2 regions of the Burkholderia sp. L-4 genome follow, and region 2 is predicted to be linked to the other one. Evidence: predicted binding sites of a transcription regulator. Region 2 holds the regulator's gene; the other holds the start of a gene.
What was found. The regulator LexA, encoded in region 2, represses DNA repair genes until DNA is damaged. The targets are predictions, from matches to a motif close to ACTGTATNNNNATACAGT.
Positions count from the first base shown of each region.

Region 1: AC1VVG_RS05425 (PA0069 family radical SAM protein) is a predicted target of LexA. The motif match lies at 8,272-8,289, and genes of this name have one in related genera.

Region 1 is NZ_JBXEOX010000001.1:1,145,156-1,160,721, reverse strand. It holds gene rsgA (ribosome small subunit-dependent GTPase A) at 1-572, shown strand, start outside; gene AC1VVG_RS05470 (putative signal transducing protein) at 635-952, shown strand; gene AC1VVG_RS05465 (CobD/CbiB family protein) at 1,016-1,954, opposite strand; gene AC1VVG_RS05460 (CoA pyrophosphatase) at 2,075-2,761, opposite strand; gene rplS (50S ribosomal protein L19) at 2,849-3,241, opposite strand; gene trmD (tRNA (guanosine(37)-N1)-methyltransferase TrmD) at 3,375-4,169, opposite strand; gene rimM (ribosome maturation factor RimM) at 4,171-4,848, opposite strand; gene rpsP (30S ribosomal protein S16) at 4,891-5,145, opposite strand; gene AC1VVG_RS05435 (PQQ-dependent sugar dehydrogenase) at 5,297-6,436, shown strand; gene AC1VVG_RS05430 (NINE protein) at 6,546-7,013, shown strand; gene AC1VVG_RS05425 (PA0069 family radical SAM protein) at 7,078-8,244, opposite strand; gene AC1VVG_RS05420 (Lrp/AsnC ligand binding domain-containing protein) at 8,347-8,835, opposite strand; gene AC1VVG_RS05415 (D-amino acid dehydrogenase) at 8,981-10,267, shown strand; gene AC1VVG_RS05410 (acyl-CoA dehydrogenase) at 10,359-12,149, opposite strand; gene AC1VVG_RS05405 (electron transfer flavoprotein subunit alpha/FixB family protein) at 12,248-13,183, opposite strand; gene AC1VVG_RS05400 (electron transfer flavoprotein subunit beta/FixA family protein) at 13,200-13,949, opposite strand; gene AC1VVG_RS05395 (MetQ/NlpA family ABC transporter substrate-binding protein) at 14,177-14,971, opposite strand; gene AC1VVG_RS05390 (methionine ABC transporter permease) at 15,000-15,566, opposite strand, start outside.
Region 2 is NZ_JBXEOX010000001.1:1,750,546-1,766,111, reverse strand. It holds gene AC1VVG_RS08290 (ABC transporter permease) at 1-841, opposite strand, end outside; gene AC1VVG_RS08285 (sugar ABC transporter ATP-binding protein) at 838-2,451, opposite strand; gene AC1VVG_RS08280 (sugar ABC transporter substrate-binding protein) at 2,597-3,547, opposite strand; gene AC1VVG_RS08275 (DUF805 domain-containing protein) at 3,861-4,247, opposite strand; gene AC1VVG_RS08270 (CysB family HTH-type transcriptional regulator) at 4,551-5,477, opposite strand; gene AC1VVG_RS08265 (sulfate/molybdate ABC transporter ATP-binding protein) at 5,553-6,611, opposite strand; gene cysW (sulfate ABC transporter permease subunit CysW) at 6,625-7,566, opposite strand; gene cysT (sulfate ABC transporter permease subunit CysT) at 7,563-8,456, opposite strand; gene AC1VVG_RS08250 (sulfate ABC transporter substrate-binding protein) at 8,578-9,615, opposite strand; gene lexA (transcriptional repressor LexA) at 9,880-10,527, shown strand; gene AC1VVG_RS08240 (hypothetical protein) at 10,554-10,889, shown strand; gene AC1VVG_RS08235 (DUF2939 domain-containing protein) at 10,919-11,623, shown strand; gene AC1VVG_RS08230 (universal stress protein) at 11,707-12,204, opposite strand; gene nodI (nodulation factor ABC transporter ATP-binding protein NodI) at 12,537-13,451, shown strand; gene AC1VVG_RS08220 (ABC transporter permease) at 13,458-14,291, shown strand; gene AC1VVG_RS08215 (hypothetical protein) at 14,329-14,751, opposite strand; gene AC1VVG_RS08210 (permease) at 14,848-15,566, opposite strand, start outside.

The sequences.
Region 1 (15,566 bases), 610 kb from region 2:
ACGAGCTGAAGCCGCTGGTCGTGCTGAACAAGATCGACGTCGAGGCCGCGCTGCCGGTCGCACGCGAGCGCCTCGCGCCGTACCGCGCGCTCGGCTACGACGTGCTCGAGCTGTCGGTGAAGGGCTCGCCCGACGACGCGCGCGCGCAGTTGATGCCGCACCTCGCCGGGCACTCGACGATCCTGCTCGGCCAGTCCGGGATGGGCAAGTCGACGCTCGTGAACCTGCTCGTCCCCGATGCCGAAGCCGCGACGCGCGAGATCTCGGCCGCGCTCAACAGCGGCCGCCACACGACGACGTTCACGCGCCTCTACCCGCTGGAAGGCGGCGGTGCACTGATCGATTCGCCGGGTTTCCAGGAATTCGGCCTCTACCACCTGACGGAAGGCCGCCTCGAGCGCGCGTTTCCGGAGTTCCGGCCGCTGCTCGCGGATTGCCGTTTCTATAATTGTCATCATCTGCACGAGCCCGGCTGCGCGATTCTCGAAGCCGTCGCCGACGGCCGTATCGCGCCGTCGCGGCATGCGCTGTACGCCCAGCTCGTGCACGAGGCGAGCCAGATCGTCCGCTGAGCGCGAGAGGCGCGCGGGGCCGGCCGGCACGCCCGGGCCGGCCTTCATCGACAGGAGCCGCGATGCGTTTCAAGGCACCCGATCTCGCGACCGCGCAACATTGGGCCAACGTGCTTCAGGTGGCCGGCGTCGGTTGCGAGCTGCATAACTGCTACGCGACTGGCGCGCTCGGCGGCCTGCCGGCCGATGCGTGCACGCCCGAGCTGTGGCTCGACGACGAACGCGACGGCGCCCTCGCGCGCCGGCTCCTCGATGCCGCCTCGCACGGCCCGTCGGCCGGCGCCGCGCCCTGGTTTTGCCGGCAGTGCGGCGAAGCGCTCGAGGCCCAGTTCACCGCGTGCTGGCAATGCGGCGCCGTGCGCGATCCGCGCGACGACTGACCCACAGCGACAAGGCCGGCATCGAGCCGGCCTTGTTCTTTCATCGGATCCCGCCGTGCGTCGTCACGACACCCAGACGGCGAGCGTCAGCATCAGCAGCAGGATCATCCACAGGATCACCGCACGCCAGACGAGGCCGACCGCCGATTGCAGCGTCCGCGGCGTGCAATCGTCTCCGACCGTCAACGGACCGCTGTCGCCGACCGCCAGCGCATCGAGGCTCGACGGCTCCGCGAGCGGCCCCGCGAGACGCGCGCCGAGCGCCCCGCTGCCGGCGGCGAGCAGCACGCCGTCGTTCGGGTCGGGCCACTGGCGCGTGTGATTGCGCCACGCGTAGATCGCATCCTCGAAATTGCCGACGATCGCGAAGCCGAGCGCGGTCAATCGCGCGGGAATCCAGTCGATCACGAAAAACGCGCGCTGCGCGAACGTCGAGAACGCGGCCGTGCGGTCGTCGCCCGGCGTCGACCAGCTGCGCGCGAGGTATTCGGAAATCCGGTACAGCACGGCGCCGGCCGGGCCGATCGGCAGCACATACCAGAAGAACACGCCGAACACGTGGCGATGCGACGCGACAACTGCATGAATCAGCGTATGGCGGACGATTTCGCCGACCGGCATGTCGACCGTGTCGATGCCCGTCCACTCACGGAGGATTTCGCGCGCACGCGGCACGTCGTCGTTGTTGAGCGCGAGGTGGATGTCGGTGAAGTAGTGGCTGAACTGGCGGAAGCCGAGCGTGAAATACACGACGACGACGTTCCACAGGAACGCGAGCACGAAGCTCACCTTGTACAGCAGGAAATAGATCAGCGCGACGATCAGCACCCACGGCAGCACGACCGCGAGCCAGGCGAGGATGCCGTGCTTCTGCTTGCCGGCGTCGAGGCCATGCGCAACGGTTTCCGCATGAAACTGGAACAGCGCAAACACCGGATTGCTCGGTGATAACGCGCGGACCTGTTCGATGATGAGGGCGAGGAGAACCGAAAAGAAAGTCATGCGTGGCGCCGTCTTCGGAGTTATGTCATTTTTTGCATAACGATAGCACAGCGCCAGCCCCGCATGGCTGCCGGCGCGGTCGCCCGGCGGCCGGCCGCGCGCGCCGGCCGGTGCATGCGCCTAGCCGGCGGCCAAGAAGCGGTAGAGATTGCGAAACATGCCGGCAGTTGCGCCCCAGATGAAGTAATGCCCGCCCGGTTCGCCATTCGGATAGGGCATCGCAAAAAAACGACGCTCGCCGCCTTCCCAGCGGAACACGCGGACCTGATGGTTCGCGGGATTCATCACGAACGCGAGCGGCACTTCGAAAATCTCGGCGACTTCGAACGTATCGGCCTGCACCGTGAACGGCGGATGCACGAGGCCGACCACCGGCGTCACGCAGAAGCCCGTGCCGGTCAGGTAGTCGGGTAGCGCACCGAGGATCTCGACCCGTTCGGCGGCCAGCCCGATCTCTTCCTTCGCCTCGCGCAACGCGGTGGCCGTTGCATCGCGATCGAACGTCTCGCGACGGCCGCCGGGGAAGCTGATCTGCCCGGCGTGGTCGTTCAGGTGGTCGGCACGCTGGGTCAACAGCACGGTCAGGCCCGACTCGCGGACGACGAGCGGCATGAGGACGGCCGCGCTGCGCGGATCGACGCCTTCCTGCAGCCTCGCCTCGCCGGGCTCGACGCTCCAGTCGAGCGTACGCGCGAAACGTTCGCGCAAGCCGGACGGCGTCATCAGCGGGGGATCGATGACAGGCAGGCCGGCACCGGTGCCTTCGACCGGCAGGACTTCGGGATCGATGATGGGGCGGCGATTCAATGGGGCTCTCGGGTTCGTGTCGTATCGAGCATATTGTCGCGCCAGAATGAAAAAAGCACCCGGGTGGGTGCTTTTTCCTTACAGCTCTTACTCTTGGGAAGCTGCTGCGGCGCGATCCTTCGACACCAGCTTTTCCTTGATACGAGCCGACTTGCCCGAACGCTCGCGCAGGTAGTACAGCTTCGCACGACGCACATCGCCGCGACGCTTCACGACGATGCTTGCCAGCAGCGGCGAGTACGTCTGGAACGTACGCTCGACGCCTTCGCCCGACGAGATCTTGCGGACGATGAAGTTCGAGTTCAGACCACGGTTGCGAATCGCGATCACGACGCCTTCGTAAGCCTGAACGCGCTTGCGGTTACCTTCAACCACGTTCACGTTCACGATCACCGTGTCGCCCGGGGCGAATTCGGGGATCGTCTTGCCGGCGAGCGCGCGCTCGATTTCTTCCTGCTCAAGTTTTGCGATCAGATTCATTACTGACTCCTTATGCCATCGTGTCGGCGTTGGTACCCGCCTGCTTCCAGGCCTGGCCCCGATAGAGGATGGATTCACATCAGGCACCGCACACGCATGCACGGCACCGCCAATTCCCGCTCGCGCAGCCGCCTCAGGAGGCGTCCTTCGCTTCGCGTGCGAGGTTCGCAAGCCACGCCTCGTCGGCCCGGCTCAGCAACTTCTCGCGGCGCGCCCGGACGATCAGGTCCGGCCGCTTCCGCCACGTATTCCGCAATGCTTCCTGCCGCCGCCACCGCTCGATCTCGGCATGATGCCCGCCGAGCAGCACGTCCGGCACGCGCACGCCTTGGTATTCCTCGGGGCGCGTGTAGTGCGGGCAATCGAGCAGGCCGTCGGCGAAACTGTCCTGCACGGCCGACAGCGAATCGTTCAGCACGCCGGGCAGCAGCCGCACGACGGCATCCATCATCGCCATCGCCGGCAGTTCGCCGCCCGACAGGACGAAATCGCCGAGGCTGATTTCCTCGTCGACGCACCGGTCGAGCAGACGCTGGTCGATCGCTTCGTAGCGGCCGCACAGCACGACGACACCGGGCTCCTGCGCCATCCGCACGGCACGCTCATGCGTGAGCGGCGCGCCCTGCGGCGACATCATCACGACACGCGTGCTCGCGATGCCCTGCTCCGCCTGCGCCGCTTTCGCGGCGTCAATGGCGGCTTCGAGCGGCTTCGCCAACATCACCATGCCCGGACCGCCGCCGTACGGACGATCATCGACCGTGCGGTAGTTGTCCGTCGTGAAATCACGCGGGTTCCAGGTGCGCAGCCCGAAGCGCCCCTGCTTGACGGCCCGGCTGGTGATGCCCCAGTCGGTCAGTGCACGGAACATCTCGGGAAAGAGCGTGACGACGTCGAACTGCACCGCGCTCTCGGTTACCTGGTTCATTTCAGTAATCGGCTTCCCAGTCGACGACGATCCGACGCGCCGCCTGATCCACCGTTTTGACGTATACGCCGACAAACGGGATCAACCGTTCGTCGGTGGTCGGCTGACCGTCTTTGCCGGTCGCCGGATACTCGACACGCATGATCGAATGCACGCCGTTGTCGATCATCCCGCTCACCTTCCCGAGCGCCACCGATTGCTCGTTGACGACATCGAGACCGATCAGGTCGACCCAATAGAATTCGTCCGCGGCCAGTGCCGGGAAATCTTCCCGGCGCACGAACACGCGAAAGCCGCGCATCGCGAGTGCGGCATCGCGGTCGCTGACGCCCGCGGGTTGCGCAACGACGGTGTCGCTGTGCGTCTTCGACTGCATGATGCGGACCGAAAGCCGCTCCGCACCGCGCTCCAGCCACCAGCGACGCGCGTTGAGCAATGCATCGCCGCCGCGACCGGCGTCGGCATGCGTCGCCACCTTGACCCAGCCCTTCAGGCCGTAGGCGTCGACTACCGCCCCGACCTCGACTGCGTCGTCGGGCCAGGCTTGCGTCGCTTCGAGACCACCTTGCTCGGCAGCCTCACCGGCGCTCGCGACAGCGTCGCGCTCGACCGGCTTGCGGACGAACGCGCCGAATGACGCACGCCCGCGCCTTGCATTACCGGAATCGTGACCCGCCATCAATGCACCTCACAGCCGGCACGACCGGCACACCGTGCCATGTTAGGCAGCCGGTTGCGCCTTTTGCGCTTCCTTCACGAGACGCTGGACGGTCGGCGACAGTTGCGCGCCAACGCCTTGCCAGTACGTCAGGCGATCCTGAGCGATACGCAGCGATTCGCCCTTCGTGGCGACCGGGTTGTAGAAGCCGACGCGCTCGATGAAGCGGCCGTCACGACGGTTGCGCGAATCGGTAGCGACGATGTTGTAGAACGGGCGCTTCTTCGAGCCGCCACGAGCCAGACGGATGATAACCATATGATGTCCTTCGGAAAACCGGGTTCGAAACTACTGAAACACGCGATTATAGCCGGAAACCAGAGGTACAACAAACACTTACGCGCAAAATTCCGCGGGCGGCCTGTCGGGCGGGCATACAATCGTCGTGTCCAGGACGTTTCCCGCCGTCATGCCGCCCCTTCCCGCTGCCTCGACGCGCCGCGCGCAGAACCGTTTCACGGCGCTGCTCGCCGGCCTTGCCAGCCTCGCGTCCGCACCGGCGTTTGCCGCGCCGTTGCCGGTGAGTGAACTCGTCGTCCCGCCCGGCTTCCACGTGGAAATCCTGACCGACACGGTACCGGCCGCGCGCGAAATGGCCTGGTCGCCCCGCGGCATCCTGTATGTCGGCACACGCGAAGGCCGCGTGCACGCGTTCGCGATGCCCGAGGGCCGGATCACCGCGCACTACGTGATCGCCTCCGGGCTCGACATGCCCGTCGGCGTCGCCTACCGCGATGGCGCCCTCTATATATCCGCCGTATCGCGGATCCTGCGCGTCGATCATGTCGACGATCGGCTCGCCCGACCGCCCGCCCCCGTCGTCGTGACCGATGCGCTACCGACGGAACATCATCACGGCTGGAAATTCATCGCGTTCGGCCCCGACGGCAAGCTGTACGTGCCGACCGGCGCACCGTGCAATGCCTGCCTCGCCGATCGCAGCCGCTACGCGATCATCGCGCGCATGAAGGCGGACGGCAGCGAACGCGAGGTGGTCGCGCGCGGTGTACGCAATACGGTCGGCTTCGCATGGCATCCCGATTCGGGCGAGCTGTGGTTTACCGACAACGGGCGCGACCTGATGGGCGACGACGTACCCGATGACAAGCTGAATCGCGCCCCGCGCGCCGGACTCGACTTCGGCTTTCCTTATTGCCATGGCGGCGATACGCCCGACCCCGAATTCGGCAGCGCCGGCGTGTGCCGCCGCTACGCGCCGCCCGTCCTGAAACTCGGCGCGCATGTCGCCGCGCTCGGCATGCGCTTCTATACCGGGCCGATGTTTCCGGCGTCGTATCGCAATAACGTGTTCATCGCCGAACACGGGTCGTGGAACCGCAGCACGAAGGTCGGCTACCGCGTGATGCGCGTGATCGTGTCGGCGGACGGCAGCCACGCGCAGCAGATGCCGTTCGTCACGGGCTGGCTGCGCCCCGACGGCACGGTATGGGGACGCCCGGCCGACGTGCTGCCGCTGCCGGACGGCTCGCTGCTCGTCAGCGACGATTACGCCGGCGCCATCTACCGCGTGACCTATGCGGCACCTTGACGCAGGCAAGGGGTGACCGGGCCCGACCGGGCATCGTAGAATGCGTGCCGGGCCGCGCGCCCGCGCCGGCCCGCCGGCCGCCCATGCCAACGACCATCCGCCGCCATCCATGTCCAGCAGCACCGCACCGTCCCGCCGCTTCCGCTCCAAGACGCTCACTGCCGCCCTCGCGTTCCTGTTCGGTTCGCTCGGCGCGCACCGCTTCTATCTGTATGGCTTGCGCGACGTGTACGGCTGGGCGCACCTGCTTGCGACGATCGTCGGCATCCCGGGCTTCCTTTTGCTTGCGGCGACCCAACGCACTGCCGGCCTCGGCTGGTGGCTCGCGATACCCGGCGCGATCTCGCTGCTGGCGGCATTCCTCGCCGCACTCGTCTACGGGCTGCGCCCTGACGAAAAATGGGATGCGCAATTCAACGCGGACACCGGCAAGCACAGCAAGTCGGGCTGGACCGTGATCTTCGTCGTGATCTTCTCGCTGCTGATCGGCGCGTTCCTGCTGATGACCGCACTCGCGCTGTCGTTCCAGACGTATTTCGAATCGCAGGTCGAAGCCGCGAAGCAGATTTCGCAGTAAGCACGACGGACGCGGCGCCGAGGGCCCTCGCCCGGTGCCGGCACGCGGCGGCCTTGCTCGCGTATCAGAACAGATTCAACTGCATGTCGTCGCGTGGCTTCGCACCGGCCGAACGTCCGGCAACACGCGGCACCGGCGCGACCGCGGCCGGCGCACCGCGGAACTGCGACAGATCGAGAATGCCGTTCGTGCGCTCGTTCAACCCGAGCCGCTTGACGGCCTGGCGAAAGCGCTGCCGCAACAGGTCCGCCCAGATCCCCTCGCCCTTCATCCGCTTCGAGAAATCCGCGTCGTAGTCCTTGCCGCCGCGCATGTCGCGCACGCGGTTCATCACGCGTTCCGCGCGGTCGGGGAAATGCGCGGCGAGCCAGTTCTTGAACAGCGGCGCGACCTCCCACGGCAGCCGCAGGATGATGTAGCTTGCGTGCGTCGCGCCGGCTTCCGCGCACGCCTCGAGCACGCGCTCCATGTCGGGCTCGGACACGAACGGAATCACCGGCGCAATGCTCACGCCGACCGGCACGCCCGCGTCGCGCAGCGCGCGGATCGTGCGCAGCCGTCGCGCCGGCGTGGCCGCGCGGGGCTCGAGCGTACGAGCGAGATCGGCATCGAGTGTCGTGATCGTGACCGCCGCCATCACCTGCCCGCGCTCGGCCATCGGTGCGAGCAGGTCGAGATCGCGCTCGATCAGCGACGATTTCGTGATCGCCGCGAACGGCAACCCGCGATCGTGCATCACCTGGATCACGCTGCGCGTGATGCGCAGGTCGCGCTCGACCGGCTGGTACGCGTCGGTGTTGACGCCGAGCGCGATCGGCTCCGGCACGTAGCGCTTGCGCGAAATCTCGCGCTCGAGCAGCTCGGCCGCGTTGACCTTCGCGTAGATGCGGCTTTCGAAATCGAGCCCCGGCGACAGGCCGAGATAGCTGTGCGTCGGCCGCGCGAAGCAGTAGATGCAACCGTGCTCGCAGCCGCGATACGGGTTGAGCGATACGCTGAACGGAATATCGGGCGACTGGTTGTGCGTCAGGATGCTTTTCGCACGCTCCTCGAACACCTGCGTGCGCAGCGGCGCGGGGAAGTCGGCATCGTCCGACTCGTGCGTCCAGCCGTCGTCGACCGCTTCGCGCTGCGCGATTTCATACCGCCCCTGCAGGTTGTCGACCGCACCGCGCCCCTTGCGGGGCACGGGCGGCGCTACCGGAAATTCGTTGTCGGACCGATCGTCCATATGCCCACCCCTTCGCCTGCGCCCAATACTGTACATTTATACAGTATTGGGCGCAGCATGCCAAGGGCGGGATAAGGGGCTCGACAACAGGCTGCCGACGCGTCACTCGCCGACGGCAATCGTCAGCGTTTCCTTGATTTCCTCCATCACGACATAGCTCTTCGACTGCACCGCGCCGGGCAGTTGCAGCAGGATGTCGCCGAGCAGCTTCCGGTAGTCGGCCATCTCGCCGATCCGCGCCTTGATCAGGTAGTCGAAATCGCCGGAAACCAGATGGCATTCGAGCACCTCGTCGATCTTCATCACTTCCCGGCGGAATTGCTCGAACATGTTGCCGCCCTTGTGGCCAAGCGTGATCTCGACGAACACCAGCAGCGCGGCCCCCAGCTGACCTGGGTCGACCCGCGCGTGATAGCCGGTGATCACGCCGTCGCGCTCCATGCGACGCACGCGCTCGATGCACGGCGTGACGGTCAGTCCGACCTGTTCCGCGAGGTCTTTCATCGCCATCCGGCCGTCGTCCTGGAGCAGTTTCAGGATGCGCCGGTCGAGCTTGTCGAGCGAGCGTACGGGCTGACGTTGCGTTCTCATTTGTTTATGCTGAAAACCTGAAAAATACGATAACAAAACCTACACATTCGACAATACCATAGCGCAAAAAACTAGATCAGCTAGAGGTTACACGGAGCCGCACACGCGCCCGGCCTCGATCTGGTCCCTTCCATCTGGAGCAGCTATGCGAGTCGTCATTCTGGGCAGTGGTGTAGTGGGCGTGGCAAGCGCGTATTACCTTGCGCGCGCCGGCCATGAAGTCACCGTGATCGACCGGGAAGCCGGCCCGGCGCTCGAGACGAGCTTCGCGAACGCAGGCCAGATCTCGCCCGGTTATGCCGCACCGTGGGCCGCGCCCGGCGTGCCGCTGAAAGCCGTCAAGTGGATGTTCGAAAAGCATGCGCCGCTCGCGATCCGCCTCGACGGCACGCGCTTCCAGCTCCAGTGGATGTACCAGATGCTGCGCAACTGCACGGCCGAGCGCTATGCGGTCAACAAGGGCCGCATGGTCCGCCTCGCCGAATACAGCCGCGACTGCCTGCAGGCGCTGCGCGCCGATACGGGCATCGAGTACGAAGGCCGCACGGGCGGCACGCTGCAACTGTTCCGCACGCAGCAGCAACTCGACGGCGCGGCGAAGGACATCGCGGTGCTGCGGGAAGCGAACGTGCCGTTCGAACTGCTGTCGCCGGCCGAACTGAAGAATGCCGAACCGGCGCTTGCCGCCGTCTCGCACAAGCTGACGGGCGGCCTGCGCCTGCCGGGCGACGAAACGGGCGATTGCCAGCTGTTCACGACGCGCCTGGCCGCGCTCGCCGAATCGCTCGGCGTCAAGTTCCGCTACAACACGCCGATCGATGCGCTCGCGATCGCGGGCGGCAAGATCGCCGGCGTGCAGTGCGGCAGCGAGACGGTGCGCGCGGACGCGTACGTCGTCGCGCTCGGCTCGTACTCGACGAACTTCATCTCGAACCTGATGAAGATCCCGGTCTATCCGCTGAAGGGCTATTCGATCACCGCGCCGATCGTCAACGAAGCGGCCGCTCCGGTGTCGACCGTGCTCGACGAAACCTACAAGATCGCGATCACGCGTTTCGACCAGCGCATCCGTGTCGGCGGCATGGCGGAAATCGTCGGCTTCGACAAGAAGCTGCGCGCCGCGCGCCGCGAAACGCTCGAGATGTGCGTCAACGACCTGTTCCCGGGCGGCGGCGACACGTCGAAGGCCACGTTCTGGACGGGCCTGCGCCCGATGACGCCGGACGGCACGCCGATCGTCGGCCGCACGCCGGTGTCGAACCTGTTCCTGAACACCGGCCACGGCACGCTCGGCTGGACGATGTCGTGCGGCTCGGGCCAACTGCTCGCCGACCTGATCTCGGGCAAAATGCCCGCGATCCAGGCCGACGACCTGTCGGTGCATCGCTACCTGAAGGACGTGGCCGGCCAGACGCGCCCGGCCTACGCCTGAGCCGCGACGGCCCGCAACACGGGCCGGCCGGCGGCAAAAGGAAAGGCGCCCTCGGGCGCCTTTTTCGTTGCGTCGACGGCGTTGCTCGCGGTCAGAACTGGTCTTCCGTCAACGCGAGCACGCTCTCGTTGCCCTTCGCGCCGACGATCGACGCCTCGAGCGCACCGGCCTGCACGAGAATGTGTTCCGCATAACATTGCGCGATCGCGATCTTCGCATCGAAAAACGCCGGGTCGCTCGCGCGGTTCGCCTGCGCCGCCACCAGCGCGCGCGCCATCTGCCACCCGCACAGCACCACGCCCGCCAGCTTCAGGTACGGCACGCTCCCCGCGAACACCGCGTTCGGGTCCTGCTTCACGTTCGCCACCACGTAATCCACCGCCGATGCCAGCGCGCGGGCACCTTTCTCCAGCTGTACCTTCATCGACGCGGCCGCCGCACCGTCCAGCTTGCCCAGCGCCGCCACCGTGGCGTCGATCTCCGCGAGCAGCCCCTTCGCCACCGCGCCCCCGTCGCGCATCGTCTTGCGGCCCACCAGGTCGTTCGCCTGGATCGCCGTCGTCCCTTCGTAGATCGCCAGGATCCGCGCATCGCGGTAGTACTGCGCCGCGCCCGTCTCCTCGATGAAGCCCATCCCGCCGTGCACCTGCACGCCCAGGCTCGCCACGTCGTTCACCATCTCCGTGCTCCAGCCCTTCACCACCGGCACCAGATACTCGTAGATCGCCTGATGACGCGCCCGCGTCGCCTCGTCCGCATGGCGATGGGCCATGTCGCTGTGCGACGCCGCCACGTACGCCAGCGCCCGCGCGCCTTCGGTCAGCGCGCGCATCGTGCCGAGCATCCGCCGCACGTCCGGGTGATGGATGATCGTCACCGACTGCCTGGCCGAGCCGTCCACCGGGCGGCTCTGCACGCGCTCCTTCGCGAATGCCGCCGCCTTCTGGTACGCGCGGTCCGCCACGCCGATCCCCTGCATCCCGACGCCGAAGCGCGCCGCGTTCATCATGATGAACATGTATTCGAGGCCGCGGTTCTCCTCGCCCACGAGGTAACCGATCGCCCCGCCGTGATCGCCGTACTGCAGCACCGCCGTCGGGCTCGCCTTGATCCCGAGCTTGTGCTCGATCGACACGCAGTGCACGTCGTTGCGCGCGCCCAGCGACCCGTCCGCGTTGACCATGAACTTCGGCACGATGAACAGCGAGATGCCCTTCACGCCTTCCGGCGCGTTCGGCGTGCGCGCCAGCACCAGGTGGACGATGTTGTCCGCCATGTCGTGCTCGCCCCACGTGATGAAGATCTTCGTGCCGAACACCTTGTACGTGCCGTCGCCCTGCGGCTCGGCGCGCGAGCGCACCAGCGCGAGGTCGGAACCCGCCTGCGGCTCGGTCAGGTTCATCGTGCCGGTCCATTCGCCGGAGATCAGCTTCGGCACGTAGCGCTGCTTCTGCTCGTCGGTGCCGGCCGTCAGCAGCGCCTCGATCGCGCCGTCGGTGAGCAGCGGACACAGCGCGAACGACAGGTTCGCGGCGTTCAGCATCTCGATGCACGGCGTCGCGATCAGCTTCGGCAGCCCCTGGCCATCGTACTCGGCCGGATGCTGCAGCCCCTGCCAGCCGCCTTCGACGAACTGGCGGAACGCGTCGCCGAAGCCGGGCGTCGCGCCCACCACACCGTCCTTCCAGCTGCTCGGGTGGCGGTCGCCCTCGACGTTCAGCGGCGCCAGCACCTCGCCGCAGAACTTCGCGGACTCCTCGAGCACGGCCTGCGCCGTGTCGTAACCGGCATCCTCGAAACCCGGCAACTGCGCGACGGCGTCGATGCCCGCGAGTTCCTTCAGCACGAACAGCATGTCCTTGACGGGGGCGACATAACTCATGGCGCGTCTCCTCTTCTCTCTTTTGTCGATGGCGTAAAAAAAGGGGCGCTCGGCGCGCCCCTTTTCCCGTGTGCTTAACGCTGAAGCGTCAGGCCGCGTCAGCCGAGCTCGCTCACGAGCTCCGGCACCAGCGAGAACAGATCGCCGACGAGGCCGTAGTCGGCCACGCTGAAGATCGGCGCTTCCGGATCCTTGTTGATCGCGACGATCACCTTCGAATCCTTCATGCCGGCCAGATGCTGGATCGCACCCGAGATGCCGACCGCGATGTACAGCTGCGGGGCGACGATCTTGCCGGTCTGGCCGACCTGGTAGTCGTTCGGCACGTAGCCGGCGTCGACTGCCGCGCGCGATGCGCCCAGTGCCGCCGACAGCTTGTCGGCCAGCGGTTCCAGCACCTTCGTGTAGTTCTCGCCGCTGCCCAGACCGCGGCCGCCCGACACGATGATGCTCGCCGACGTCAGCTCCGGACGGTCCAGCTTCGTCACTTCACGGCTCACGAACTGCGACTTGCCGGCATCCGCCGCCGCTTCGATCTTCTCGACCGCTGCGCTGCCGCCTTCCGCTGCCACCGGATCGAAACCCGTCGCACGCACCGTGATGACCTTGATCGGGTCGCTCGACTGCACCGTCGCGATCGCGTTGCCCGCGTAGATCGGGCGCTCGAACGTGTCGGCACTGTCGACCGCCGTGATGTCCGAGATCTGCGCGACGTCCAGCTTCGCGGCGATACGCGGCGCGATGTTCTTGCCGTACGCGGTGGCCGGCGCGAGGATGTGCGAGTAGTCCTTCGCGATGTTCAGCGCGGTTGCCTCGACGTTTTCCGCCAGGCCCGCGGCCAGTTGCGGCGCGTCGGCCAGCAGCACCTTGGACACGCCTGCGATCTTTGCTGCCGCGTCAGCCGCTGCTTGTGCATTGTGGCCCGCGACCAGCACGTGGATGTCACCGCCGATCTTCGCTGCCGCCGCCACCGTGTTCAGCGTCGCGGCCTTGATCGACGCGTTGTCGTGTTCTGCAATCACCAGAATCGTCATTTCTTTCCGCTCCCTCTTACAGCACCTTGGCTTCGGTCTTCAGCTTCTCGACCAGCGTCTTCACGTCCGGCACCTTCACGCCGGCCGCGCGCTTCGGCGGCTCGACCACCTTCAGCGTCTTCAGACGCGGCGCGACGTCCACACCGAGGTCTTCCGGCTTCACGGTTTCCAGCGGCTTCTTCTTCGCCTTCATGATGTTCGGCAGCGTCACGTAACGCGGCTCGTTCAGGCGCAGGTCGGTCGTCACGACCGCCGGCAGCGTCAGCGACAGCGTTTCCGCGCCGCCGTCGACTTCGCGTGCGACGGTTGCCTTGCCGTCCGCGATCGTGACCTTCGACGCGAACGTCGCTTGCGGCAGGCCGGCCAGCGCGGCCAGCATCTGGCCCGTCTGGTTCGAATCGTCGTCGATCGCCTGCTTGCCGAGGATCACCAGCTGCGGCTGCTCCTTGTCGACCAGCGCCTTCAGGATCTTCGCGACGGCCAGCGGCTCGACGCTGTCGTTCGATTCGACGAGGATCGCGCGATCCGCGCCGATCGCCAGCGCCGTGCGCAGCGTTTCCTGCGCTTGCGTCACGCCCACCGACACCGCGATCACTTCGGTCGCGACGCCCGCTTCCTTCAGGCGCACGGCTTCTTCAACGGCGATTTCGTCGAACGGGTTCATCGACATCTTCACGTTCGCGATGTCGACGCCCGTGTTGTCCGACTTCACGCGGACCTTCACGTTGTAATCGACCACTCTTTTCACTGGCACCAGGATTTTCATGCACACGCTCCAAAGTTACGAATACGACCAGAGGCCATTCTATAGCGAGGCCTCATGACTGCGCGGCCAAGCGGACCCATCCATCGTGGCTGTCGAGGATACCGCTTCTTGGCGACGCGCCAATGATAGCGAACGGTCGTTCTATTTTAAAAGAGAAAAAACCCGGACGCAAAGCCCGGGTTTTCGATCATCGACTCTAATCCCGCCGGGCGTCCGTCCTCTGCCCGTCACCAGGCGGCGATGACCGCCCCGCCGAACTTGCCCTCGATGAATTGCTTCACGTCGGCCGAATGATAGGCCGCGATCAGTTTCGCGACCCACGGCTTGTTCCGGTCCGCGTCGCGAATCGCGAGAATGTTTGCGTAAGGGCCGTTCGGGCCCTCGATCGCGATCGCATCCTGATTCGGTTTCAACCCCGCTTCCATCGCGTAGTTGGTGTTGATCGCGGCCGCGTCGACGTCGCCGAGCGAGCGCGGAATCTGCGCCGCATCGAGCTCGACGATCTTCAGCTTGCGCGGATTGTCGACGATGTCGAGCGGCGTCGCCTTCAGCCCCGCATCCGCACGCAGCTTCAGCAGCCCCTGCTTCTGCAGCAACAGCAGCGCGCGGCCGCCGTTGGTCGGGTCGTTCGGCACCGCGACGCGCGCGCCCGGCTTCAGTTCGGCCAGCGATTTCACGCGCTTCGAATAGATGCCCATCGGAAACGTCACGGTATCCGCGACCTTGATCAGCTTGTAGCCGCGATCCTTCACCTGCGCCTGCAGATACGGATCGTGCTGGTAGCTGTTCGCGTCGAGGTCGCCCGACGCGAGCGCGGCGTTCGGCTGCACGTAATCGGAGAATTCGACGATACGGATATCGAGGCCGCTCTTCGCCGCGACCTTCTTCACCACTTCCATGATCTGCGCGTGCGGTCCGCCCGTCACGCCCACCTTGATGGTTTCGGCCTGCGCGTGCGCGCCCGCGAACAGTGCGGCCGCACCCAGTGCCGCCGCGAACTTCAGCATGAAACGTCGTTGCATCGTGTCCCCCTTACGGACCGGTTTGATCTTATTTGTGGCTCAGCCGGCGCACGAGCCAGTCGCCGAACGACTGGACGATCTGCACGAACACGATCAGGATCGCGACGACCGTCCACATCACTTCCGGCAGATAGCGCTGGTACCCGTAGCGGATCCCGAGATCGCCGAGCCCGCCGCCGCCGATGGCACCCGCCATCGCCGAGTAACCGACCAGCGACACGAACGTGATCGTCAGACCCGCGACGACGCCCGGCAGCGATTCGGGCAACAGCACCTTGAAGACGATCTGCGACGTGGTCGCGCCCATCGATTGCGCGGCCTCGATCAGCCCGCGGTCGACTTCGCGCAACGCCGTCTCGACGAGACGCGCGATGAACGGCGCGGCCGCGAGCGTCAGCGGCACGACCGCCGCGGCCGTGCCGATCGACGAACCCGTGACGAGACGCGTGAACGGAATCACCGCGACCAGCAGGATGATGAACGGCGTCGAGCGGACGGCATTCACGATGCCGCCGAGCACGCGGTTCACCGCGAGGTTCTGCAGCACGCCCTGGCGATCGGTCAGGTAGAGCAGCACGCCGAGCGGCAGGCCGAC
Region 2 (15,566 bases):
TCAGGCTCGTGCCGCCGATCACGACGGCCGCGATGACCTGCAGTTCGAGACCCGCGCCCGCGTTCGGATCGGCCGCCTCGAGCCGCGAAATCTGGAACAGCGACGCAAGCCCCGCGAGCGCCCCCATCAACGCGAATACGAGAATTTTATACGGACGCGGGTTAACCCCGGCAAGTCGGACGGCTTCTTCGTTCGTGCCGATCCCGACGAGGTAGCGCCCGAACACCGTGCGCGTGAGCACGAACTGGGCTGCGATCATCACCGCGACCGCGATCAGGAACGCCGGCGAGATGCCGAGCGCGATCGGGTTCGACAGGAAATCGAACGCGTCGCCGATATACGCCGTCCGCGAATTCGTCAGCTGGTACGCGAGGCCGCGCGCGGCCTCCAGCACGCCGAGCGACACGATGAACGACGGAATTCGCCAGCCGACCGTGACCGCCCCCGTCAGCGCCCCCGTGATGGTCGCGACCGCGATCCCGATCAGCGCGGCCGGCAGCGGCCCCCACTGCCATTTCAGCGCGGCGACGCTGACCATCGACGCGGCGAGCGCGAGCACCGAGCCGACCGACAGGTCGATCCCGGCGATGATCAGCACGAAGGTCATCCCGACCGACATCACGACGAGATCGGGAATCTGGTTCGCGATCGTGCTGAACGTATCGTAGGTCAGGAAATGCGAGCTCAACACCGAAAACAGCGCAATCATCGCGGCGAGCGCACCGGCGAGCCCGAGATAGTTCGACAGGCCGAGGCGCGTGCCGGACAGCGTGCGCGCGCGGCGTCCCGTCACGTCCTGCTGGGCGCCTGCGTCGGTCGGGGATACGGGAGGCTGGGTCATTGCTGGGGTCCTGTCGTCGAATTGCCGGGGGCGGCGCCTGGCGCCTGCCCCGCGTCCGGATGTTGCGCGCCGCCCGGCGGCGTCTCGCGGCCGAAGCCGGCGAATGCCGCGGCCAGCAGCGCATCCTGGGTCCAGTTGCCGCGCTCGAGCACGGCGGTCATGCGGCCGGCCGACATCACGCCGATCCGGTCGCAGATCAGCATCAGCTCGCGCAGGTCGCTCGACACGACGACGAGCGACCGGCCTTCGCGCGCGAGCGCGCCCATCAGCGTGTAGATCTCGAATTTGGCGCCGACGTCGATCCCGCGCGTCGGCTCGTCGAACAGCAGCACGCCCATGTCGCGGGCGAGCCAGCGGCCGATCACGACCTTCTGCTGGTTGCCGCCCGACAGCTCGCCGACCGCCTGCGCCGCACCGTGCGTGCGGATCCGCAACGCGTCGATCTGCCGCTCGGCAAGCGCCGTCTCGCGTGCGGCATCGACGATGCCGCCGCGCGCGAGCCGGTCGAGCTGGCCGAGCGACACGTTCGCGGTGATCGACTGCGACAGCAGCAGCCCTTCACCCTTGCGATCCTCGGTAATCAACGCGATGCCCAGCTTCACCGCGTCGACGGGGGAATCGATCTTCGCCGGCTTCGGCGGCTGGCCGACCGCGATCATCCCCGCATCCGGCGTATCGGCGCCGTAGATCAGCCGCAGCAACTCGGTGCGCCCCGCGCCGATCAATCCCGAAATGCCGAAGATCTCGCCCGCGCGCACCTCGAGCGACACGTCGCGCACGGCCGTCCCGCGCGTGAGCCCCGATACGACGAGCCGCGGCGCGCCGATGTGGCGCTCGCCGAGCTCGATCTGCTCGCCGATCTCGCGCCCGACCATCAGCGTGACGAGCCCGTCGGACGTCGTCGCGGCCATGTCGCCCGCGTGCACGAGCCGGCCGTCGCGCAGCACCGCGACGCGCTCGGCGACACGCGCGAGCTCCTCGAGACGGTGCGAGATATAGACGATCGCGACGCCGCGCGCCTTCAGCCGGTCGATCTGCTCGAACAGCAGCTCGACTTCGCGCGCGGTCAGCATCGCGGTCGGCTCGTCGAGAATCAGCACGCGGCAGTCGCCGATCAGGTTGCGCGCGATCTCGACCATCTGCTGATGGCCGATGCCGAGTGCGCCGACCGGCGTATCGGGATCGACCGCATCGAGCCCGACCTGCGCCATCGCGGCCCGCGCGTCCTCGCGCAGCCGCGCGCGATCGATGATCCCGAAGCGCCGCGGCAGGCGGTTCAGGAACAGGTTTTCGGCGACCGTCAGCGTCGGCAGCAGGTTCAGCTCCTGCATCACCATGCGCACGCCGAGCGCCTCGGCCTGCGTGCGGCTCGCCGGCGCGTAGGCGTGGCCGCCGAGCTGCATCGTGCCGGTGGTCGGATCGACGAGCCCGCCGATGATCTTCGACAGCGTGCTCTTGCCGGCACCGTTCTCGCCCGTCAGCGCGAGCGCCTGGCCCGCCTCGAGCGTCAGCGTGACATCGGCGAGCACGGGTTCGCCATAGGTCTTGCCGATGCCGGATACGGACAGCACGGGTTGGGCTGAACGGGAGGGTTGGAAGGTCGGTTCCATCGCGATCCTGATTGCGGCCGCGCGCACGCGGCGCGCGGGTATGACGCTCACAAGTGCATGTGCATGCAGTGGCCGTGATCGCGCTCACTCCGGATAACGGCCGCCACGCCGGATTCTTGAGGGCGGCGGCCGGACCGGAGCCGCGTTACTTCGTCACGAGATCCACCGGCGTCTCGACCACGCCGGACATGTCGGCCTGCTTGCGATGCTCGGCGATCGCCTTCAGCGCCGTGTCGATGCCGAATACGGCCTGCTTCGCCGCGTACTGGTCGGCGGTCGCGAGCACGCGGCCGTCCTTCAGCATCGGCTTGATCGCGTTGATGTTGTCGTAGCCGACCACGAGCACCTTGCCCTGCTTGCCGGCCGCGCGCACGGCCGACACGGCGCCGATCGCCATGTTGTCGTTGCCGCACAGCAGCGCCTTCAGGTTCGGGTATTCGTTGAGCATCGCGGCAGCCACCGCATTGCCCTTGTCGATTTCCCATTCGCCCGACTGCACGGACACCACCTTCATCCCGCCCGCCTTCATCGCGTCCTGGAAGCCGGCCGTGCGCTGCTGTGCGTTGGTCGTCGTCGACACGCCTTCGACGATGCCGACCTGGTCGCCCGCCTTCAGCCGCTTCGCAAGGTAGTCGCCGATCTTGCGCGCCCCCTTGCGGTTGTCCGGGCCGACGAACGGCACGTTCAGGTTCTTCGACTTCAGCACGTCGGGATCGAGCCGGTTGTCGATGTTCACGACGACGATGCCCGCATCGACGGCTTTCTTCACGACCGGCACGAGTGCCTTCGAATCGGCCGGCGCGAGCACGATCGCATCGACCTTCGACACGATCATCTGCTCGACGATGCGGATCTGGTTCGCGGTGTCGGTCTCGTCCTTGATGCCGTTGGTGATCAGGTCGAACTGATTCGCGTTGTGCTTCTGGTAATCCTTCGCGCCGGTTTCCATGGTCAGGAAGAACTCGTTGGCGAGCGACTTCATCACGAGCGCGACCTTCGGCTTGGCCGCGGACTGCGCGTGGACGGCCGGGGCGGCGGCGACCGCGACGGCGGCGAGCGCGGCGGTCAGGAAGCGACGGCGAAAGCGGACATTCATACACATCTCCTGGCGACTGGCCCGTCGGGCCGGACTGTTGTTTTAATGTGAGCAAACGTTTGCGCCACACTACCCGGGCAATGGCCATCAATGCTGCTGTCGGTACCACGGAATGGAAGCGAGGCAGACGGCCGACTGCCTGGCGCGTGCTGTCGTTGACGCGCCACCGCCGGCGGGACGCCGGCGGAGTGAAGGCTATGCTGTACCGATTCGCTTCGCCGCGCAACCTGTCTGATCAATATTTAAGGGTTTATTCGGAGTGTGCGATCGGGCTGCACGACGCGCAAATGCGACAGTCGCGGCTTGCCGCGCATCACGCAGGGTCCTGCGGCGCAGGCGTCGCTTCATCGACCGACGGCGGCTCGCCGAAACGGTTCGCATGCGGCGTACCGGCGATGAAACCGTTCATCACGAACAACGCGATCGCACCGACGATCGGCACGACGAGCAGCAGCACCCACCATCCCGACTTGTCGATGTCGTGCAGCCGCTTCACGGTAACCGCCAGCCACGACCACGTTGCCACGACGGCGATCGCGCCGGCGACGAGCACCACTGCCAGCGGCAGATCGTCGTCCGGTGAGCCGCGCGAACCGGCATCGAGGAACGCGCCGATCAACCCGGAAACCAGCGAGTAGATCCACCACGGCAGGCGCTCGGTCCGGCCTTTGAAGGAAAAGAGAAACCATGTCGGATTCATTGCTCGCCCCTTCGTCGTGCGGCGTGAACGCCCGCCATCAGACCATGCACGCGCATTGAATCATATCTTCCGAATCATGGCCCGGCCGGGAGGCCGAAACCGGATCGACCCGTTCGCCCGTGCCGTCTCTGGTTGTTCTGTCGGCAGGAGAACGCATGCTGAACGCCGCATCCGGCGAAGGGCCCGGCCGGGAGCGGCGGGCACAGCCGATGGTTCGATGAATCAGGCCATCGCGCCGGCGGCCATTTCGCCACCGCCGGATGTTCGGCGCCGTGCGCGCACGGCGCGCGAGGCGCGCAACCGTCAAACGGCTTCGCGCAACAGCCCCGCGATTTCCGCTTCGTTCAGGTGCGGCGCGAACATCTCGATCAGCCGATACGCATAGGCGCGCAGGAACGCGCCCTTGCGCAGCCCGACGCGCGTCGTGCTCGCCTCGAACAGGTGCTGCGTATCGAGCGCGACGAGCCCTGTGTCGCGCTGCGGATCATAGGCCATCGCGGCGACGACGCCGATCCCCATCCCGAGTTCGACGTAGGTCTTGATCACGTCCGCGTCGATCGCGGTCAGCACGACGTCCGGCACGGCGCCCGCCTGCGCGAAAGCCTGGTCGATGTGCGAACGGCCCGTGAAGTCCTGGTCGTACGTGATGATCGGATACTCGGCGATTTCCTCGAGCGTCAGGTTCTCGCGGCCGACGAGCGGATGCCCCTTCGGCACGACGACCGTGTGATGCCACGAATAGCACGGGAACGTCACGATGTCCGGATAGCGGTCGAGCGCCTCGGTCGAGATGCCGAGATCGGCTTCGCCGTTCAGGATCATCTGCGCGATCTGCTGCGGGCTGCCCTGGCGCAACGCCAGATGCACCTTCGGGAACACCTCGGTGAACTGCCGGATCACCTTCGGCAGCGCGTAGCGCGCCTGCGTGTGCGTCGTCGCGACGACGAGGTGGCCGCTGTCCTGGTCGGCGAACTGGCGCGCGACGCGGCGCAGGTTCTCGGCGTCGAGCAGCATCCGCTCGATCAGCTGGTGCACCGCCTTGCCGGGCTCCGTGAGCCCCGTCAGCCGTTTGCCGCGCCGAATGAAGATGTCGACGCCCAGTTCATCCTCGAGATCCTTGATCTGCTTCGACACGCCCGACTGCGACGTATACAGCACGTTCGCGACTTCCGTCAGGTTCATGTTCTGGCGCACCGCTTCGCGCACGAACCGCAATTGCTGAAAATTCATGGGTATGCCTCTTAGGCTGTCGTTGTTTGATTGTCGATTCGGAGCATGTCCCGCCCCCTGCCCTGTATTGTCTCGTCAACGCGCGGGAAAGACACGCACCGCGCGCGGCACGGCCGTCGCACCGTCGCCGACCTGCAGCGACAGCGCACGCCATGCATCGCGATCCAGTTCCGCCTCGAGCGCGCCGCCCGCGCGCGCCTCGAGCTCCACGCGCACCGAACCGCCGAGCGGGATCACGCGGCGCACGTCCACCGCGATGCCGTCCCGGTGCCCTTCGCCCGCCGGCCACAGCTGCAGGTCGTGCGGTCGCACGTAGGCATTCGCGGGGCCGGCGAAATCGGCGTCGACCTCGATCGGCGCGGCCGCGCCCTCGGCCACGAAGCCGCGCCCGGCCACCGTGCCCGGCAGCCGGTTCGCCGCGCCGAGGAACTCGTACACGAACGCGCTTTGCGGATGATCGTAGACGTCCTGCGGGCTGCCGACCTGCTCGACGTGGCCGCGGTTCAGCACGACGATGCGGTCCGCGACTTCCAGCGCCTCCTCCTGGTCGTGCGTGACGAAGATCGTCGAGATGTGCAGGTCGTCGTGCAGCCGGCGCAGCCAGCCGCGCAGCTCCTTGCGGACCTTCGCGTCGAGCGCGCCGAACGGCTCGTCGAGCAGCAGCACCTTCGGCTCGACCGCGAGCGCGCGGGCGAGCGCGATACGCTGGCGCTGGCCGCCCGACAGTTCGGACGGATAGCGCTGCGCGAGCCAGTCGAGCTGCACCAGTTTCAGCAACTCGTGCACCTTCTCGCGGATCACGGCTTCCGACGGCCGCTCGCGGCGCGGCTTCACGCGCAGCCCGAACGCGACGTTCTCGAATACGGTCATGTGGCGGAACAGCGCGTAGTGCTGGAACACGAAGCCGACCTGGCGGTCGCGCGCGCCGACCGACGCGACGTCGAGCCCCTGCAGCACGACCTGGCCGGCGTCCGCGTGCTCGAGGCCCGCGATCACGCGCAGCAGCGTGGTCTTGCCGCAGCCGGACGGCCCGAGCAGCGCGACCAGCTCGCCCGGCGGAAAGTCGAGCGAGACGTTGTCGAGCGCCGTGAAATCGCCGAAGCGCTTCTGAAGGTTACGGACGGTGATACCCATTCTGGTTGCCTCTTTACGATTTCGACGAAACGGCGGCGGGGCCGGCATGTGCGGGCGCGGTGTCGCTCGCGCCGGCCAGTTCGGCGGCGAGATGACGCTCGGCGATCAGCTTCAGCGCGAGCGTGACGAGCGCGAGCAGCGCGAGCACCGACGCCACCGCGAACGCCGCCGCGAAGTTGTATTCGTTGTACAGGATCTCGACGTGCAGCGGCATCGTGTCGGTCTGGCCGCGGATATGGCCCGACACGACCGACACCGCACCGAACTCGCCCATCGCGCGCGCATTGCACAGGATCACACCGTACAGCAGGCCCCACTTCACGTTCGGCAGCGTCACGCGGCGGAAGATCTGCCAGCCCGACGCGCCGAGCACACGCGCGGCCTCCTCCTCGTCGGTGCCTTGCGCCTGCATCAGCGGGATCAGCTCGCGCGCGACGAACGGGAACGTGACGAAGATCGTCGCGAGCACGATGCCCGGCACCGCGAAGATGATCTGCACGTCGTGGTTCTGCAGCCACGGCCCGAGCCAGCCCTGCGCGCCGAACAGCAGCACGTACACGAGGCCCGAGATCACCGGCGACACCGAGAACGGCAGGTCGATCAGCGTCGTCAGCAGCGCCTTGCCGCGGAATTCGAACTTCGCGATCGCCCACGACGCGCACACGCCGAACACGAGGTTCAGCGGCACGGCGATCACGGCGACGGTCAGCGTCAGCTTGATCGCCGACCACGCGTCGGGATCGGCCAGCGATTCGAGATAGAAGCCGACGCCCTTGCGCAGCGCCTCGACGAACACCGCGGCGAGCGGCACGACGAGGAAGAACGCGAGGAACGCCAGCGCGATGCCCGTGAGCAGCCAGCGCACGACGCGCGACTCGCTGACGGGATCGAGCCGTTTCGTGGCGCGCACGGCCGGCGACGGGGTTTTCAGCACGACGGTGGCCTCCTGGCTCATTGCTGGCCTCCTGCCGCGACGGCGGCGACGGTGACGGGCGCGGGGCCGCTTGCGCCCTTGCTCGTCCGCCGCTGCAGATACCACTGCAGCGTGTTGATCAGCAGCAGCATCAGGAACGACACGACCAGCATCACGACCGCCAGCGCGGTCGCGCCCGCGTAGTCGTACTGCTCGAGCTTCGTGATGATCAGCAGCGACGTGATCTCGGATTTCATCGGCACGTTGCCGGCGATGAAGATCACCGAGCCGTATTCGCCGAGCGCACGCGCGAATGCGAGCGCGAAGCCGGTGAGGAGCGCCGGCAGCACGGCCGGCAGCACGACGCGGCGGAACGTGAGCCAGCGCGACGCGCCGAGGCATGCGGCCGCTTCCTCCTGCTCGCGCTCGAAATCCTCGAGCACCGGCTGCACGGTGCGCACGACGAACGGCAGCCCGATGAAGGTCAGCGCGACCAGCACGCCGGCCGGCGTGAACGCGATCTTGATGCCGAGCGGCGCGAGATACTGGCCGACCCAGCCGTTGGTCGCGTAGACGGCCGCGAGCGAGATGCCGGCGACCGACGTCGGCAGCGCGAACGGCAGGTCGACGATCGCATCGACGAGGCGCTTGAACGGGAACGTGTAGCGCACGAGCACCCACGCGACGAGGAAGCCGAACACGGCGTTGATCAGCGCGCCGCCGAGCGCGGCCGAGAACGTCAGCCGGTACGACGCGAGCACGCGCGGCGACGTGACGGCGGTGACGAACTGGTCCCACGACAGCGTCGCGGTCTTCAGGAACGTGGCGGCGAGCGGGATCAGCACCACGAGGCTCAAATAGGCCACCGTGATGCCGAGTGTCACGCCGAAACCGGGCAGCGCGCTCGGCTTGCGAAAGGTGTACGTCGTCATCGGATGCTCTTGCTGGGTCGATGCTGCTCACGGGTCCGACGCAAACGCCGGCGCAGTGAATCGCGCCGGCGGGCCGTCGGGGAGGCGGCGCGCTGCGTGGCGCGCCGCTGTCGTTATGGCGTTACTGCGGCTTGTAGATCGAGTCGAACACGCCGCCGTCCGCGAAATGCGTCTTCTGCGCATTCGTCCAGCCGCCGAACGTGTCGTCGACCGTGTACAGCTTCAGCTTCGGGAACTGCTTCGTCAGTTCCGCCGGCACGTTCTTCGAACGCGGCCGGTAGTAGTTGCGCGCCGCGATCTCCTGGCCCTGCGGGCTGTACAGGAAGTTCAGGTACGCTTCGGCCAGCTTGCGCGTGCCCTTCTTGTCGACCACCTTGTCGACCACCGCGACGGGCGGCTCGGCCAGGATGCTCACCGACGGCACGACGATCTCGAACTTGTCGGTGCCGAATTCCTTCACCGACAGGAATGCCTCGTTTTCCCACGCGATCAGCACGTCGCCGATGCCGCGCTGCACGAAGCTCGTCGTCGCGCCCCGCGCGCCCGAATCGAGCACGCCGGCGTTCTTGTAGAGCTTCGTGACGAATTCCTTGGCCGTCTGCTCGTTGCCGCCCGGCTTGTGCACCGCGTACGCCCATGCCGCCAGGTAGTTCCAGCGTGCGCCGCCCGACGTCTTCGGGTTCGGCGTGACGATCGAGATGCCCGGCTTGGTCAGATCGTCCCAGTCCTTGATCCCCTTCGGATTGCCCTTGCGCACCAGGAACACGATCGTCGACGTGTACGGCGACGCGTTGTCGGGCAGGCGCTTCTGCCAGTCCTTGTTCACGAGCCCCTTGTTCGCGAGCGCGTCGATGTCGTACGCGAGCGCCAGCGTGACGACGTCGGCCTGCAGGCCGTCGAGCACCGAGCGCGCCTGCGCGCCCGACCCGCCGTGCGACTGCTTGAAGTTGACGGTCTCGCCCGTCTTCGCCTTCCACTCCTTGCCGAACGCCTGGTTGAAGTCCTGATACAGCTCGCGCGTCGGGTCGTACGACACGTTCAGGAACGTCGTATCGGCCCGGGCATGCGTCGCGACGCCCAGCGCCGCCGCCGCGCCCAGCGCGAGTGTTGCGATCAGGCGGCCCACTCCGCCCACCAGCCCCGTATTGCGCTTCGCCATCCTTGGTTCTCCAGTGTTGTCGGTATTGCGATGTCGGGCCAGTCTAGCGAACGGGTTACATGATTAAAAATAATCGTTCCTCATTTTTTAATACTCAAAAGTGCTAACGCAGACGGGACGGACGGTTGCGGCAGATAAACCGCCGTCGGGGCGTCGCAAAATCACGCCGGAACCGGCGCGATCGCGTCGAACCTCACGTAACACTTGAAATTCGCGAAGTACTGTATAAAAATACAGCTCACTGTCTATCCATACAGTTGAGCCATGACCAAACTCACCGCCCGTCAGCAGCAAGTGTTCGACTTGATCCGTCGCGCGATCGAGCGCTCCGGATTCCCGCCCACCCGTGCCGAGATCGCGGCCGAGTTGGGCTTCAGTTCGCCGAATGCGGCCGAGGAGCACCTGCGCGCGCTGGCGCGCAAGGGCGTGATCGAGCTGGCCGCCGGCGCGTCGCGCGGCATCCGCCTGCTCGGCATCGACGACGCCCCGCATCAGTTCACGCTGCCGCACGCCGGCCTGATGCAGCTGTCGCTGCCGCTCGTCGGCCGCGTCGCGGCCGGTAGCCCGATCCTCGCGCAGGAGCACATCTCGCAGCACTACGCGTGCGATCCCGCGCTGTTCACGAGCAAGCCCGACTACCTGCTGAAGGTGCGCGGCCTGTCGATGCGCGACGCCGGCATTCTCGACGGCGACCTCCTCGCCGTGCAGAAGCGCACGGAGGCAAAGGACGGCCAGATCATCGTCGCGCGTCTCGGCGACGACGTCACGGTCAAGCGCCTGATGCGCCGGCCTGGCGGTCTCGAGCTGATCGCGGAGAACCCGGATTACGAAAATATCTTCGTCAAGGCCGGCAGCGCGGAGTTCGCGCTGGAAGGCATCGCCGTCGGACTGATCCGATCAGGCGAACTCTGACATTCCGTCTCGCTGAGGAGAACATCATGGAACGCCTTGCCCGTCTGCTGCCTTTCCGTCAATTCGGCCGCCTGCGTCATCTGCGCGGCCGCACGCCCTGCGCACCGCTGTCCGCGGCCGCGCCCGTGCAAGAAGAAGTCGCAGTCGAACGGCAGGCGTCCCTGCTGCCGTCGGCGCTCCCCGCGTTCGCGCGGGTATCGCTGAACGCCGGCCTGAATCATGCGGAACCCGCGCGCCGGGCGCCGGTGCGCGTCTATCACGGCCGTTCGCGGCTGATCATGGTCGGCACGATCGACGCCGTATGCCGGATGATCGACCGCTGCATCGCGGAGGAACGATCGGCTACGCCGGGTGGTCTCTGATTGCGGAACATCCCCGCACCGGAGGCAACGTGACTGGATCGTCGGGCCGCGCATGGCGGCTCAAGCCCCTGCTGATCGTCGTGCTGGCCGTCGCCGTCGTGGCGGCGGTCGGCTACGCGTACGCGTCGCCGTACGTCGCGCTCGGTCGCCTGAAATCGGCGATCGACGCGCGCGACGCGCAGGCCATCAGCGAATACGTCAATTTTCCGTCGCTGCGCATCAGCCTGAAGCAGCAGGTGACGGAAGAGTTGATGCGCCGGATCGACGCGGTGAAGAAGAACAATCCGTTCGCGGTGATCGGCGCGCTGATCGGGTCCGCACTGATCGGCCCGCTGGTCGATGCGTACGCGACGCCGGAGGGCGTGGCCGCGCTGATGAGCGGATTGCCGCCGCGCGGCAATCCGGGCGAGCGTCCGCCCGAATGGTCGAATCAGCCGCAAGTCGATGCGTCAGCCGACACGCCCGCCCGTCCGGCGCCGGCGAGCGCCGCCGGCCCCGTCAGCAACGCGGCCGCAACAGCTGCGTCATCACCCGCATCCACGTCTGCCGCGCCGGCCAGCGCGGGCGATGCAACGCATCCGCCGCATCAGCAGCAAACCAGCGCGGGATACCGGAATATCGATGAATTCGTCGTCACGTACCAGCGCACCGCCGACGGCACGCGCTATGCGGCGATATTCCACCGCTTCGGCCTGTTCTCGTGGAAATTGTCCGCGATCGACCTGCACGCGTAGCAGGCTGCGCGGTACCCGCACCGCTGATGCAGCGGCGCCCGACCGGCTCGCAGCGCCGGTCGGGCCGTCATCGCATCATTCGATCATTTGCCGTTCGCGATGGCCGCTTCACGCTCGCGCGCGATTTCTTCCTTCTGCTCCTGCGCGGACGAACACGCCACCAGGATGCTGCAGTTCACGCGATCGAGCAGCTGCGTATTGCCCGACCCCATCCACCATCTCGACAGCCCGCTGCGGCACCGGTGGCCGACGACGACGAGATCGACCTTCAGTTCCGTCGCGAGATTCGCGATTTCGTCGATCGGATAACCGAATGCGAAATGGCCTTCGGCCTGCACGCCGCGCTCACGCAGCCAGTTCACGCCTTCCTGCAGGATTTCCCGCGCGGTTTCCTCGAACCGGCCGCACGCGACGTCCGTCAGCAGACCTGCGCTTTGCGCAATGCTCGAACGCATGTCGACAACCGACAGCAAGTGCGTCTCCGCCTTCAGGTCCATTGCGAGATTGGCACCGCAGCGCAGTGCCTTGCGCCCTTCGAGCGTGCCGTCGTAACACAGCAAAATCTTGTTGTAACTGGCCATGAAACCTCCCTATCGCGACAACGAGCCTACGCATTCATCATGGTGCGCCGCAATTCAGGATGCAAGGGATGGAAAACGCTGATTCGCCCCGCTCGGCGCGTGCGCGATGATGCAGTGCACGATCGGTGCCCGCATGCATCGCACCGTGCAGGCATGCCCTGAAGAGACGCAGCCGATGCACTAGAATGGCCCGTTCGTACTCCAGCGGGCCATCGCCACGCCGGCGTCGCGCGCTTCGGTCATGCCCGTGTGACACGCATTCGCGCGATCCGTTCGCTTGCCGGCCACGCATCGGATAGCCACGCGCGCCCGCTTACAACGACAACATGCCCATGTCCGTCGCACCGATCGATTTCCGCAACGTCGAAAAACGCTATGGCGACAAGCTCGTCGTCAACGGCCTGTCCTTCAACGTGCAGGCCGGCGAATGCTACGGCCTGCTCGGCCCGAACGGCGCCGGCAAGACCACCACGCTGAAGATGCTGCTCGGCCTCGCGCATCCCGATGCCGGCACCATTTCCCTGTGCGGCGAACCGGTTCCGTCGCGTGCGCGGCATGCACGCCAGCGCGTCGGTGTCGTCCCGCAGTTCGACAATCTCGACCCCGACTTCACCGTCCGCGAGAATCTGCTCGTGTTCAGCCGCTATTTCGGGATATCGGCGCAAGCCGCGCGCGCACTCGTGCCGCCACTGCTCGAATTCGCGAAGCTCGAGAGCAAGGCCGAGGCGAAGGTCGGTGAACTGTCGGGCGGCATGCGGCGTCGCCTCACGCTCGCCCGCGCGCTCGTCAACGATCCCGACGTGCTGGTGCTCGACGAACCGACGACGGGCCTCGATCCGCAAGCGCGGCACCTGATGTGGGAGCGCTTGCGCTCGCTGCTCGCGCGCGGCAAGACGATCCTGATCACCACGCACTTCATGGAAGAAGCCGAACGCCTGTGCGACCGGCTATGCGTGATCGAGGAAGGCCGCAAGATCGCCGAGGGCGCGCCGCACGCGCTGATCGAATCTGAGATCGGCTGCGACGTGATCGAGATCTACGGGCCGGATCCGGCCGCGCTGCGCGACGAGTTGTCGGCATTCGCGAAGCGCACCGAGATCAGCGGCGAGACGCTGTTCTGCTATGTGAGCGACGCGGAGCCGCTCAGCGCGAGACTCAAGGGTCGCACGGGGTTGCGCTATCTGCACCGCCCGGCCAATCTGGAAGATGTATTCCTGCGGCTCACGGGCCGCGAAATGCAGGACTGATCGATCATGGACGTGCGCAACTATTCCGCCGCCACACCGTCCGCGCCTTCGCGCGAATCACGCTTCGCGATCGCGATGCCCGCGAACGCCACCAACTGGATTGCCGTCTGGCGCCGCAACTATCTCGTCTGGCGCAAGCTCGCGCTCGCATCGATGTTCGGCAATCTTGCCGATCCGATGATCTATCTGTTCGGGCTGGGTTTCGGGCTCGGCCTGATGCTCGGCCACGTCGACGGGGTGTCGTATATCGCGTTCCTCGCGGCCGGCACGGTCGGGTCGAGCGTGATGATGTCCGCGAGCTTCGAGTCGATGTATTCGGGTTTCTCGCGGATGCACGTGCAGCGTACCTGGGAAGCGATCATGCATACGCCGCTCGCGCTCGGCGACATCGTGCTCGGCGAGATCGTCTGGGGGGCCAGCAAGGCGATGCTGTCGGGGGTCGCGATCATGCTGGTCGCGGGTGCGCTCGGCTATGCGCGATTTCCGTCGATGCTCGCGGCGCTGCCCGTGATCGCGCTCGCGGGCCTCGCGTTTGCCAGCGTCGCGATGATCGTGACGGCGCTTGCGCCGTCCTACGATTTCTTCATGTTTTATCAGACGCTCGTGCTGACGCCGATGCTGCTGCTGTCGGGCGTGTTCTTCCCGATCACGCAGTTGCCGCCGGTCGCGCAGCACGCCGCCCAGGCGCTGCCGCTCGCGAACGCGGTCGAACTGATCCGGCCCGCGATGCTCGGCCGCCCGGCAACCGACATCGCGTTGCACGTCGCGGTGCTCGCCGGCTACGCGGTCGGCGGATTCGTGCTGTCCGCGTGGCTGTTCCGGCGGCGGATGATGCGCTGACGGCCGGCGCACCAGGCGCCGGTCTGATGCGACGACGTTACTCGTCGTCGTCGCTCCACGGGATCTCGACGTCGGTCAGGAACGCGACGGTCGCGAGCGGGCCGCCTTCCTGGCGACCGAGCTTGCCGTCCGCGCGATGCCATTCGACGCGGAACTGCGTACCCGGATCGTCGGCCACCAGATAGACCGAGCGCAGCTCTTCCTTGTCGGCCTCCTCCACCGGGCCGTCGAACGACACCAGCATCTTCTGCGGCCACACGCCATTGACGGGATCGTAAATGCGGTCGCCCTGCGGAATGTCGATGCTGGCCTCGACGCCGATCGTTGCGGAGGCCTCGATGATCATCGTGCCGAGTGCGTTCAACACGGCAGTCGCCCGCGCGGAATTGGCCTGGCGGATCGCGAGATCGCCGCGCGTCAGCGCCTTTTCGAGTCGAGGATGAATCTTCGGTTGGGTCATGCGTTTTCCTGTTTGCTTCTTGTAAAGGGCACCGCGCGCGTGAAGCGGCGGCGCCGGATGAATATGAATACGGCTATCGCACCGGGCCTGCGCGCGTCAGAACCCGAGCGCGAGCGCGAGCAAGCCGCTCACGATCCCGAATACGACAACGAGCGTCGCGACGATCGCCAGCATGTACGGCTTGAACGAGCGCGCGAGCATCGCGAGCGACGGCACGCTGATCGGCGGCAGCGTCATCAGCAGCGCGGCGGCCGGGCCGACCCCCATGCCGAGCGACAGCATCGCCTGGATGATCGGCACCTCGCCGGCCGTCGGGATCACGAACAGCATGCCCGCGACCGCGAATGCGACGATCCAGCCGAGATGATTGCCGATGTCCGGGCCGATATGCGGGAACAGCCATGCGCGCGCGGCGCCAAGCAGCAGCACGAGCACGATGTATTCGGGCACGAGTCGCACGGCCATGCGCGCGAGCAGCTTCACCCAGCGGACGAACGGATTGCCGGCCGCGGCCTGCTCGGCCGCCAGCGCGGCGAGCTGCGCATCGTCGATGCTGCGGTCTTCAGGCCGCGCGATGCGGTTCAGCAGATAGCCGATCCCGAACACCATCGCGATACCGAGCACGAGGCGCAGCGCGCTCCAGTGCCAGCCGAGCACGAAACCCATGAACACCAGCGCGGCCGGGTTCAGCACCGTGTTGCCGAGCCAGAACGCGACCGCGCCGCCCGGCGACGCATGGCGTGCGCGCAGCCCCGCGACGACCGGCGCCGCGCAGCACGTGCACATCATCCCGGGCAGCGACAGCAGGCCGCCCG